3 regions of the Mycolicibacterium goodii genome follow, and region 3 is predicted to be linked to each of the others. Evidence: riboswitches for the same ligand, from Rfam matches in the RefSeq annotation. Region 3 holds a riboswitch; each other region holds the start of a gene.
What was found. A riboswitch is a leader RNA that binds a small molecule or an ion and turns the genes downstream of it on or off. The one in region 3 is predicted to bind cobalamin.
Positions count from the first base shown of each region.

Region 1: another riboswitch for cobalamin. It lies ahead of cobN (cobaltochelatase subunit CobN); the one in region 3 lies ahead of metE (5-methyltetrahydropteroyltriglutamate--homocysteine S-methyltransferase).
Region 2: another riboswitch for cobalamin. It lies ahead of AFA91_RS10295 (CbtB domain-containing protein); the one in region 3 lies ahead of metE (5-methyltetrahydropteroyltriglutamate--homocysteine S-methyltransferase).

Region 1 covers NZ_CP012150.1:4,289,881-4,293,152, forward strand. Annotated here, with positions in the region: gene AFA91_RS20035 (SDR family NAD(P)-dependent oxidoreductase) at 1-366, opposite strand, end outside; gene AFA91_RS20040 (TetR/AcrR family transcriptional regulator) at 648-1,250, shown strand; cobalamin riboswitch at 1,299-1,418, shown strand; gene cobN (cobaltochelatase subunit CobN) at 1,449-3,272, shown strand, end outside.
Region 2 covers NZ_CP012150.1:2,219,961-2,223,232, forward strand. Annotated here, with positions in the region: gene clpC1 (ATP-dependent protease ATP-binding subunit ClpC) at 1-1,470, shown strand, start outside; adenosylcobalamin (AdoCbl) riboswitch at 1,541-1,664, shown strand; gene AFA91_RS10295 (CbtB domain-containing protein) at 1,669-1,893, shown strand; gene AFA91_RS10300 (CbtA family protein) at 1,918-2,715, shown strand; gene AFA91_RS10305 (histidine phosphatase family protein) at 2,712-3,272, shown strand, end outside.
Region 3 covers NZ_CP012150.1:1,965,211-1,968,482, reverse strand. Annotated here, with positions in the region: gene AFA91_RS09160 (LLM class flavin-dependent oxidoreductase) at 1-910, opposite strand, end outside; gene AFA91_RS09155 (GntR family transcriptional regulator) at 988-1,656, shown strand; cobalamin riboswitch at 1,725-1,899, shown strand; gene metE (5-methyltetrahydropteroyltriglutamate--homocysteine S-methyltransferase) at 2,043-3,272, shown strand, end outside.

The DNA.
Region 1 (3,272 bases), 2.3 Mb from region 3:
CCACGTCGCGTCGACGGCGAGGCGGTGCACCGCGCGCCATCCTTTCGACGTGATTTCCTCTGCGGGCGCGGCGAACTGACCACCGGCGTTGTTGACCAGGATGTCGATGCGGCCGAACTTGGCGAGCGTGTGTTCGACGAGGGCGCTCACCTGTTCGTCGTCTCGGATGTCGGTGGGTACCGCCAGGGCCCGGCGACCGAGAAGTTCGATGTCGGCGACCGTCTTCTCCAACGGCTCGCGCCGGCGCCCGGCGATGACGACATCGGAGCCGGACCGGGCCAGGTCCAACGCGGTGGCCCGGCCGATGCCTGTGCCACCGCCGGTGACGAGTGCGACGGTGCCGTGCAGGGCATCGTCGCGAAGCACGAACCTGTTGTCCCTGTTGTCTCGGGATGAGTGATTCGGTGGCACGGTCCGGCTCGACCCCCTGTGTGTGATCTGACTGATGCATCAGAATGGTGGTGATCTGGGCCATAGATGTCAACACCCAAAGTCCCGAGTTCGCCCCTGTGATGATGAAATCTGCAGGTAGAGGCCCTGAAAATTTTCGCTCCCAAGGCTCGCCCAAACTCGGTCGAGTGTCTGACTCGCCAGTCAGATTGTCATCTGGTTGAATCAGTCCCAAGACCGGCCGAGGAGGTGGGGGAGTGACTACGCAAATCAATGAGGACGTTCGACGCACCGCCATTTTGGATGCGGCGGCACAGCTCATCGCCGAACGTGGCTATCACGCGGTGCGCATCGCCGACATCGCCGCGCTGGTCGGGACCAGCACCGGTGCGGTGCACTACTACTTCCCCGGCAAGCAGGAGGTGCTGACCGCGGCGTTGCAGCACGCCGTGGATCGCTCCTTTGACCGGCAAAGTGTCGAACTGGTCAAGATCGACAACGCCCATCAGCGACTGCTGAAGCTGTTCGACATGCAACTGCCGCGCCCGGGGCCGGTCCGGGATGAATGGTCGATCTGGATGCAGTTCTGGGCCGAGGCGACGATCCGGCCCGAGCTGCGCCCGGTCCACAACACGTACTACGCCAGGTGGCACGAAACGGTCAGCCGAATCGTCAGGCGCGGCCAACGTCAAGGCGTGTTTCGCTCCGACATCGACCCCGAGACCGTGGCCAAGCGCCTGACCGCGCTCACCGATGGCGTGGCGATCCAGGTCGTCACCGGTGCACCCGACATGACCGTATCGGCCATGAAGGAGTTCCTCGTCCAGTTCGTCCACGACGAACTCCTGCTGCGCTCATAAGGCGTTCGCCCGCCGGGCGGTGACAGTGGCGACGAGCGGTCGCTACACTGCACGCGTACGTCTCGTGGCGTCAGGAACCCGGTGCAAATCCGGGGCGGTTCCGCCACTGTGTGGGTCGACTACGGTCGGTGCCCTAAGCCAGATACTGGTCACGAGGCTTCCGTCTACGAGGGGCGAGAACCCCAAGGAGGACCCTCAATGCCAGTTGATGCAGCGACCCATGCGCCTTGGGTCGCATTACTGTCGACGTCTGACACCGATTTGCTGTCGGCTCGGGCCAGCGGTGCGTCATTTCGTCTCGGAAATCCGTCACGGCAGTCGGTCGAATCTGTGATCGATCAGGGTGCGGATGTCGTGGTCCTGAGGGTGCTCGGCTCGTCTGCTGAGGTGCACACCGAGCTGTCGACCCTGCGGGCAACCGGTCTCCCGTTGGTGGTGTTGGGCGGTGAACGTCAGCCCAATGCCGAACTGATGGAATGGTCCTCGGTGCCCCTCGGTGTGGCGGCGCAGGCGCACGCCTACCTCGCCGAGGGTGGGCCCGCCAACCTCGCCCAGTTGCACGCCTTCCTTTGTGACACGGTGTTGCTGACGGGTGAGGGTTTCGAAGAGCCGGTGGTGATTCCCGAATGGGGTTACAGCACGCGCCGCTCTCAGGCGCCAGGACCACTACGGGTGGGGGTGTTGTACTACCGCGCTCACGAGGTGAGTGGCAACTCAGGGTTCGCGCACGCGCTGGCCGACGCGATCGATGCCACCGGCGAGGCGGTGGGCATCCCGATATTCGCTTCGTCGTTGCGCAGCTCCCCTGCGGAGTTGTTCGACGCGCTCGGGACGATGGACGCGATCGTGGTCAGCATGCTCGCCGCGGGTGGTTCGACGTCAGCGACAGCCGGGGCGGGTGAGGACGATGCGTCGTGGGACATCGAACGTATCGCTGCGCTAGATATCCCTGTGCTGCAGGGACTTTGCCTCACCTCGCCGCGGGCCGAATGGGTTGCCAACGACGACGGTGTCACACCGCTGGATTCCGCGACGCAGATCGCGATCCCGGAGTTTGACGGCCGCATCATCACGGTGCCCTACTCGTTCAAAGAGATCGACGGCGACGGACTTCCGCATTACGTCGCCGACTTGGAACGGTGCGCTCGCGTGGCCGGCATCGCGGTCGGCCATGCCCGGCTGCGTCGAATTCCCAACGATCAGAAGAGACTTGCGATTGTGATGTCGGCATATCCGACCAAGCACTCTCGCGTTGGCAACGCCGTCGGTCTTGACACTCCCGCGTCGACCGTGCGTCTGTTACGCGCGCTGCGTGCGGCAGGCTACGACGTGGGTGACGGGTTCGGCGTGCTCGATATCGATAACGAGACTGACGCCGGAGACCAGCTGATCCATACGTTGATCGAGGCGGGTGGGCAGGATGCACAGTGGCTGACCGCCCCGCAGCTCACGCAGGCCCAGGTCAGAATTGGCGCCGAGCAGTATGCCGCCTGGATCGCCGATATGCCTGCCGAGCTGCGTGACGAAATTGCTGAGGTCTGGGGGCCGCCGCCAGGTTCGTTGTTCGTAAATGAGCACAACGAGATCGTGCTGGCTGCTCTGCGGTCAGGCAATGTCGTGCTGATGATCCAGCCGCCGCGAGGTTTCGGCGACAACCCAGTGGCCATTTACCACGATCCGGATATGGCACCGAGCCACCATTACCTTGCGGCGTATCGCTGGATCGAGCACGGTTTCGGTGCGCACGCCGTGGTGCATCTCGGCAAGCACGGCTCGATGGAGTGGCTGCCGGGAAAAAACGCGGCTCTTTCGGCTGCGTGCGCGACCGACGCGATGATCGGCAACCTGCCGTTGATCTACCCGTTCCTGGTCAACGATCCCGGTGAGGGCGCCCAGGCCAAACGGCGTGCGCACGCCACCATCGTCGACCACCTGATCCCGCCCATGGCCCGCGCCGAGACCTATGGAGACATCGCCCGTCTGGAGCAGCTGCTCGACGAGCACAGCAATATCGCAGCGATG
Region 2 (3,272 bases), 250 kb from region 3:
CTCAAGGGGCTGCGCGACCGTTACGAGGCGCACCACCGCGTCTCGATCACCGACTCCGCGATGGTCGCGGCGGCCACCCTGGCCGACCGTTACATCAACGACCGGTTCCTGCCGGACAAGGCGATCGACCTGATCGACGAGGCAGGCGCGCGGATGCGCATCCGCCGCATGACCGCTCCGCCAGACCTGCGCGAGTTCGACGAGAAGATCGCCGACGCGCGCCGGGAGAAGGAGTCCGCGATCGATGCGCAGGACTTCGAGAAGGCCGCGGCGCTGCGCGACAAGGAGAAGCAACTCGTCGCCCAGCGTGCCGAGCGCGAGAAGCAGTGGCGCTCCGGGGACCTCGACGTGGTCGCCGAGGTCGACGACGAGCAGATCGCCGAGGTGCTGGGCAACTGGACCGGCATCCCCGTGTTCAAGCTGACCGAGGAGGAGACGACTCGGCTGCTGCGCATGGAGGAGGAGCTGCACAAGCGGATCATCGGCCAGGAGGACGCCGTCAAGGCCGTCAGCAAGGCGATCCGCCGCACCCGCGCCGGCCTGAAGGATCCGAAGCGTCCGTCCGGTTCGTTCATCTTCGCCGGCCCGTCCGGTGTCGGTAAGACCGAGCTGTCCAAGGCGCTGGCGAACTTCCTGTTCGGCGACGACGACGCGCTCATCCAGATCGACATGGGCGAGTTCCACGACCGCTTCACCGCCTCGCGGCTGTTCGGTGCCCCTCCGGGCTACGTCGGCTACGAGGAGGGCGGCCAGCTCACCGAGAAGGTGCGCCGCAAGCCGTTCTCGGTCGTTCTCTTCGATGAGATCGAGAAGGCCCACCAGGAGATCTACAACAGCCTCCTGCAGGTCCTCGAGGACGGCCGCCTCACCGACGGCCAGGGCCGCACGGTCGACTTCAAGAACACCGTGCTGATCTTCACTTCGAACCTCGGTACGAGCGACATCAGCAAGGCGGTCGGCCTCGGCTTCAGCCAGGGTGGTGGTGAGAACAACTACGAGCGGATGAAGCAGAAGGTCAACGACGAGCTCAAGAAGCACTTCCGCCCGGAGTTCCTCAACCGCATCGATGACATCATCGTGTTCCATCAGCTGACGCAGGACGAGATCATCAAGATGGTCGACCTGATGATCGGCCGGGTCGGCAACCAGCTGCGGGCCAAGGACATGACGATGGAGCTGACGCCGAAGGCGAAAGCGCTGCTGGCCAAGCGCGGATTCGATCCGGTGCTGGGCGCCCGCCCGCTGCGCCGCACGATCCAGCGCGAGATCGAGGACCAGCTCTCCGAGAAGATCCTGTTCGAGGAGATCGGCCCCGGCCAGCTGGTGACCGTCGACGTCGAAGGCTGGGACGGCGAAGGCCAGGGCGAGGACGCCAAGTTCACCTTCACGGGTGGGCCGAAGCGCGCCGAGCCCGAGCCTGATCTGGCCGGTGCCGGTGCCTCCGGCGCCACCGCCTCCGGCACCGAGTGATCGACAATCGGTAAACAGCGAGTTGCAGAAGACCCCCGGCATTGCCCGGGGGTCTTTTGTGTGGCTTAGGATGCTGCTGTAATCGACAGACGCCGGAATCTGGTGAGAATCCAGAACGGTCGCGCCACTGTGAAAGTCAGACCCTGCGTTTGTCACTCCTTCGAACTGGGACGCGGAATCCCAGAAAGGATCTCCTCAATGACCTCTCCGACGACCTCTCCGACTCACCACAGCGTCGCCCCGGCACTCGACCTCTCGGCCACCAAGGCCGCGCTGTGGCTGTCCCTCACGGCCGTCCTGGCCCTGGTTGTGCTGTACTTCGTCGGCCTCGATCAGGGCGCGACTTCGGTGTTCGGCAACAACACCTACGTGCACGAGTTCGTGCACGACGCCAGGCACCTGCTCGGCTTCCCATGCCACTGAGCACCTAGCAGGGGCCAATCGAATATGGAAAAGCACATCATCGGGCGCGGTCTTCTGGCCGGCGCCCTAGGTGGCCTGCTCGCGTTCGTCTTCGCGCGGATCTTCGTCGAACCCGTCATCGCCCGCGCCATCGCGTTCGAGGACGGCGTCAGCGAGGCGCACGCGCATGACCACGGCGCGGGCGGCGGCCACGACCACGGGGTGGAACTGTTCAGCCGCGGTGTCCAGGCCAACATCGGGCTGGGTTTCGGCGTCATCGCGTTCGCCGTCGCGATGGGGGCGCTGTTCGCGGTGGCCTACTGCGTGGCGTACGGCCGCGTGGGGGCGCTCTCGCCCAGGATGCTCTCGGTGCTGCTGGCCGGCGGGATGTTCCTGTCGCTGTATGTGGTGCCGTCGCTGAAGTACCCGCCCAACCCGCCTGCGGTCAGCCTCGACGAGACGATCCAGCAGCGCACGCTGCTGTATCTGCTGCTGGTCGTGTTGAGCGCGGCGCTGCTGGTGGCGGCGGTGTATCTCGGCCGCCAACTGGTCGGGAAGTTCGGCACGTGGAACGCCACGCTGCTGGGCGCAGGCGGCTACATCGTCGCGATGGCGGTTTTGATGCTGGTGCTGCCGACGATCGACGAGACACCGGGGCCGCTGGAGGACCACGGGCACATCGTCTTCGGTGGGTTCCCGGCGGACGACCTGTACGAGTTCCGGTTGTACGCATTCCTGACGCAGTTGGTGATGTGGGCGACGATCGGGCTGGTGTTCGCACCGCTGGCGGCCCGGCTGCTCGGTGAACGTCCGCGCCGTCAGCAGGCCGGCCTTTCGGCGTGAGTGAGGTCGTCCGGCTGTCACTGGTCTCGCATGCGATGACCGACGCGTTGGCAGCCGGACGATTTCCCGCCGACGAGCCACTCAACGAGCTGGGTCACCGCCAGACCGGCACCGTGGACATCAGTGCCTCCGGCACCGGGCAGATTGGCGCCTCCGGCACCGGGCAGATTGGCGCCTCCGGCACCGTGCTCTGCGGCCCCGAGAAGCGGACCGTACAGACCGCCGAACTGCTCGGCCTGTCGGCCGAGGTGCGCCCCGAGCTGGCCGACCTGGACTGCGGCGGCTGGCGCGGCAAGCCGCTCGGCGCCGTCGAACCCGCGGATCTCGCGGTCTGGCTCACCGAACCCACCCGCGCGCCGCACGGCGGCGAATCGATCGTCGAACTCATCGAGCGGGTACGACGCTGGATGCAGACGGTGTCGACGCGGCGCGGCAGGCTGGTCGCGGTGACGCATCCGGCCGTGATCCGCGCGGCGGTCCTGGTGGCGCTCGACGCGCCGCCGAAGTCCTTCTGGCGGATCGACATCGCCCCGGTCAGCCGCACCGTGCTGCACCAC
Region 3 (3,272 bases):
CATGGAGGAACATCGCCTCACGTTCCTTGGCGTGCGACTCGCTCTCGCCGACCACGGCATAGGCCATCGGGCAGATGCGCACGGCCGACGGGTTGCGTCCAGCTTCGGCGATACGAGCCTTCTGGTCGGCGTAGTGCTCTCGTGCGATCGCCAGGCCGGGATCCCCGGTGAAGATCAATTCCGCCCAGCGGGAGGCGAAGTCGCGTCCCCGTCCCGAGGACCCGGCCTGCAGGATGACCGGCCGGCCCTGCGGGGTCCGGGGTACCGTCAGCGGTCCGCGAGCCGAGAAGTATTTGCCCTGGTGCCGGAGTTCGTGCACCTTGTCGGGGTCGGCATACATGCCACCGGCCCGGTCGTGCCGGATGGCGTCGTCGTCCCAGGTGTCCCACAGTCCGGTGACCACGTCGAGGAACTCGTCTGCGCGGTCATAGCGTTCGTCGTGGCCCAGATGGGCATCGACGCCGAAATTCTGGGCCTCGCTGTCGTTGACGGAGGTCACCACATTCCATGCGGCCCGTCCGCGCGACAGGTGATCCAGGCTGGCGAACGTCCGCGCGACGTGGAACGGCTGGTAGTACGTCGTCGAATACGTGGCGCCGAGGCCGATGTGCGATGTCGCTTGGGCGAGTACGCCGAGGATGACGCTGAGGTCGAGTTTGACCGGGCGCGCGCCGTATCGGACCGCTTCGGCGACCGAACCGCCGTAGATGCCGGGCATCGCAAGTCGGTCGTCGAAGAACATCAGATCGAAGCAGCCTTCCTCCAGCTGCCGCCCGACTTTGGCGTAGTACGCCGCGTCGAGATAGCCGTGTTCGGTGGCGGGGTGCCGCCACGATCCGGCATACACGGAGGTGCTTCCCGCCTGCATGAAAGCAACCAGAGACATCTTGTCGGTGCGACGCTGACCCATAGACTGCAATCTAACACCTGATATATCAGATTTCAAACACTAGATGTGGCGCTTGCTAGGATCGTCGGGTGGTCGGCATGGACATCGGCGGAACGGTGCGCGAACGCGCTGCCCGAGAGCTCCGCAACCGCATCCTCACCGGCGCGCTACCTGCCGGAACGCGGATCGACCTCGACGCGATCACCGCCGAGTTCGCCACCAGTCGAACGCCGGTGCGCGAGGCGTTGCTCGAGCTGTCGTTCGAGGGCCTGGTACGCGTGGCCCCGCGCAGTGGCATCACGGTAATCGGCATCAGCTCGGCCGACGTCCTCGACAGCTTCACAATCCTCGGAGTCCTCACCGGGCAGGCGGCGGCCTGGGCCGCCGAGCGGGTCACCGACGACGAACTCGACCAGCTGCGGGCATTGGCCGCCGGCGTCGCCGAACACTGCGGCGACGACGCCATCGGTGAAGCGAACTGGCGTTTCCACCAAGCCCTTCACCGCGCCGCCCACTCCCCAAGGCTGCTCGCTGCGATCAAGCAGGCGGCACGCGTGGTCCCCACCAACTTCCTGGTCCTGTTCCCCGAGCACGAGAAGCACTCGCTGTCCGAGCACGAAGAGCTGATCGACGCGCTGGAGAAACGCGATCCCGTCCGGGCCCGCGCGATCGCCGAGCGCCATGTGCTGGAGGCTGGCCGATCCCTGGCCGAGTGGCTGGACCGCCGAAACGACGATCGGTCAGGGTCGCTGCCGACAGCCCGGTAGAGGTACGCTGCAGCCGCAGCTGGTTTGTCCGCTACAGGTGCTCGACGAACGCCCGTACCGGCCATCGAGTTCCGTGTGCTGTCACAGGTGCGGAACGAGAGGGAACCCGGTGAGAATCCGGGACTGTCCCGCAGCGGTATGCAGGAACGACCGCCGTCATCAGCACTGGCCCCGCCTCGGGGCTGGGAAGCGACGGCCAGTAGGTGTGCGTCAGCGCACGCGCCTGTGAGTCCGAAGACCTGCCAGCCGTACCGGGTGCGCCGCGCCCGGTGGTTCATCGCCTCGTGGAATGGGCATTGGCCGAATCGGTCGACCTGTCGTGGTCAGCCGCCTTCGGTTCGACGTCTACCGGCGATGGCCTTCCCTCGCATCAAACAGGACGTCTCATGAGCGCAACAACACCCTTCACCGCCACAATTCTCGGCTCTCCCCGCATCGGTCCCCACCGCGAATTGAAACGGGCCGTGGAGAAGTACTGGGCCGGCAACCTCGACCGCAGCGGACTGGAGTCGGTCGCGGCCAAGATCCGCCGCGACACCTGGGAATCGCTGACCGCCGCCGGGCTGGATTCCGTTCCGGTGAACACCTTCTCCTATTACGACCACGTGCTCGACACCGCGGTCCTGGTCGGCGCTTTACCTCCCCGCGTATCCGGAGTGGCCGACGATCTGGACCGCTACTTCGCCGCCGCGCGAGGCGGCACCTACGACGGCACCGACATCGCTCCACTGGAGATGACCAAGTGGTTTGACACCAACTACCACTACATCGTCCCCGAACTCAGTCCAGACACCAGCTTCGCCCTCAACCCCGCCAAAGTCATCGAAGAGCTGAGAGAGGCACGGGCACTCGGTATTTCAGCACGCCCGGTCCTGGTCGGACCCATCACATTCCTGGCGCTGAGTAAGGCCGTCGGCGGGGCCGTTGCCCCGATCTCCCGACTCGGCGAGCTGGTGGGCGTGTACGGCGAACTGTTGGGGCTGCTCGCCGACGAGGGCGTGCAGTGGGTGCAGATCGACGAGCCCGTGCTGGTTACCGACATCCTCGACAACGCGGCCGAGCTGGCCGGGCAGACCTACAAGGTCCTCGGCGGGCTGGCGAAGCGGCCCGCTCTGTTCGTCGCGAGCTACTTCGGTGAGCTCACCGACGCGCTGCCGACACTGGCCCGCACGCCGGTCGAGGCGATCGGCGTCGACCTGGTGGCCGGGACAGCCGCTGCGGTAGCCGCCGTACCGGAACTCACGACCAAGACCGTCGTCGCCGGCGTCGTGGACGGCCGCAACATCTGGCGCACCGACCTGCAGTCGGCGTTGGGGACATTGGCGTCACTACTGGGGTCCGTCGGCAACCTCGCCGTCTCCACGTCGTGCTCGACACTGCATGTGCCCTACACCCTCGACGCCGAGTCGGAGCTCGACCCTGCGCTGCGCAGCTGGCTGGCCTTCGGGTTCGAGAAGGTCACCGAGGTCGTCGCGCTGGCGCGCGGCCTCACGCAGGGACGCGAAGCCATCGCCGGTGAGATCGCCGCATCCAACGAAGCGATCGCCGCACGCAAGTCCGACCCGCGACTCAACAACGATCACGTGCGGGAACGGCTCTCGTCGATCCTTGCCTCG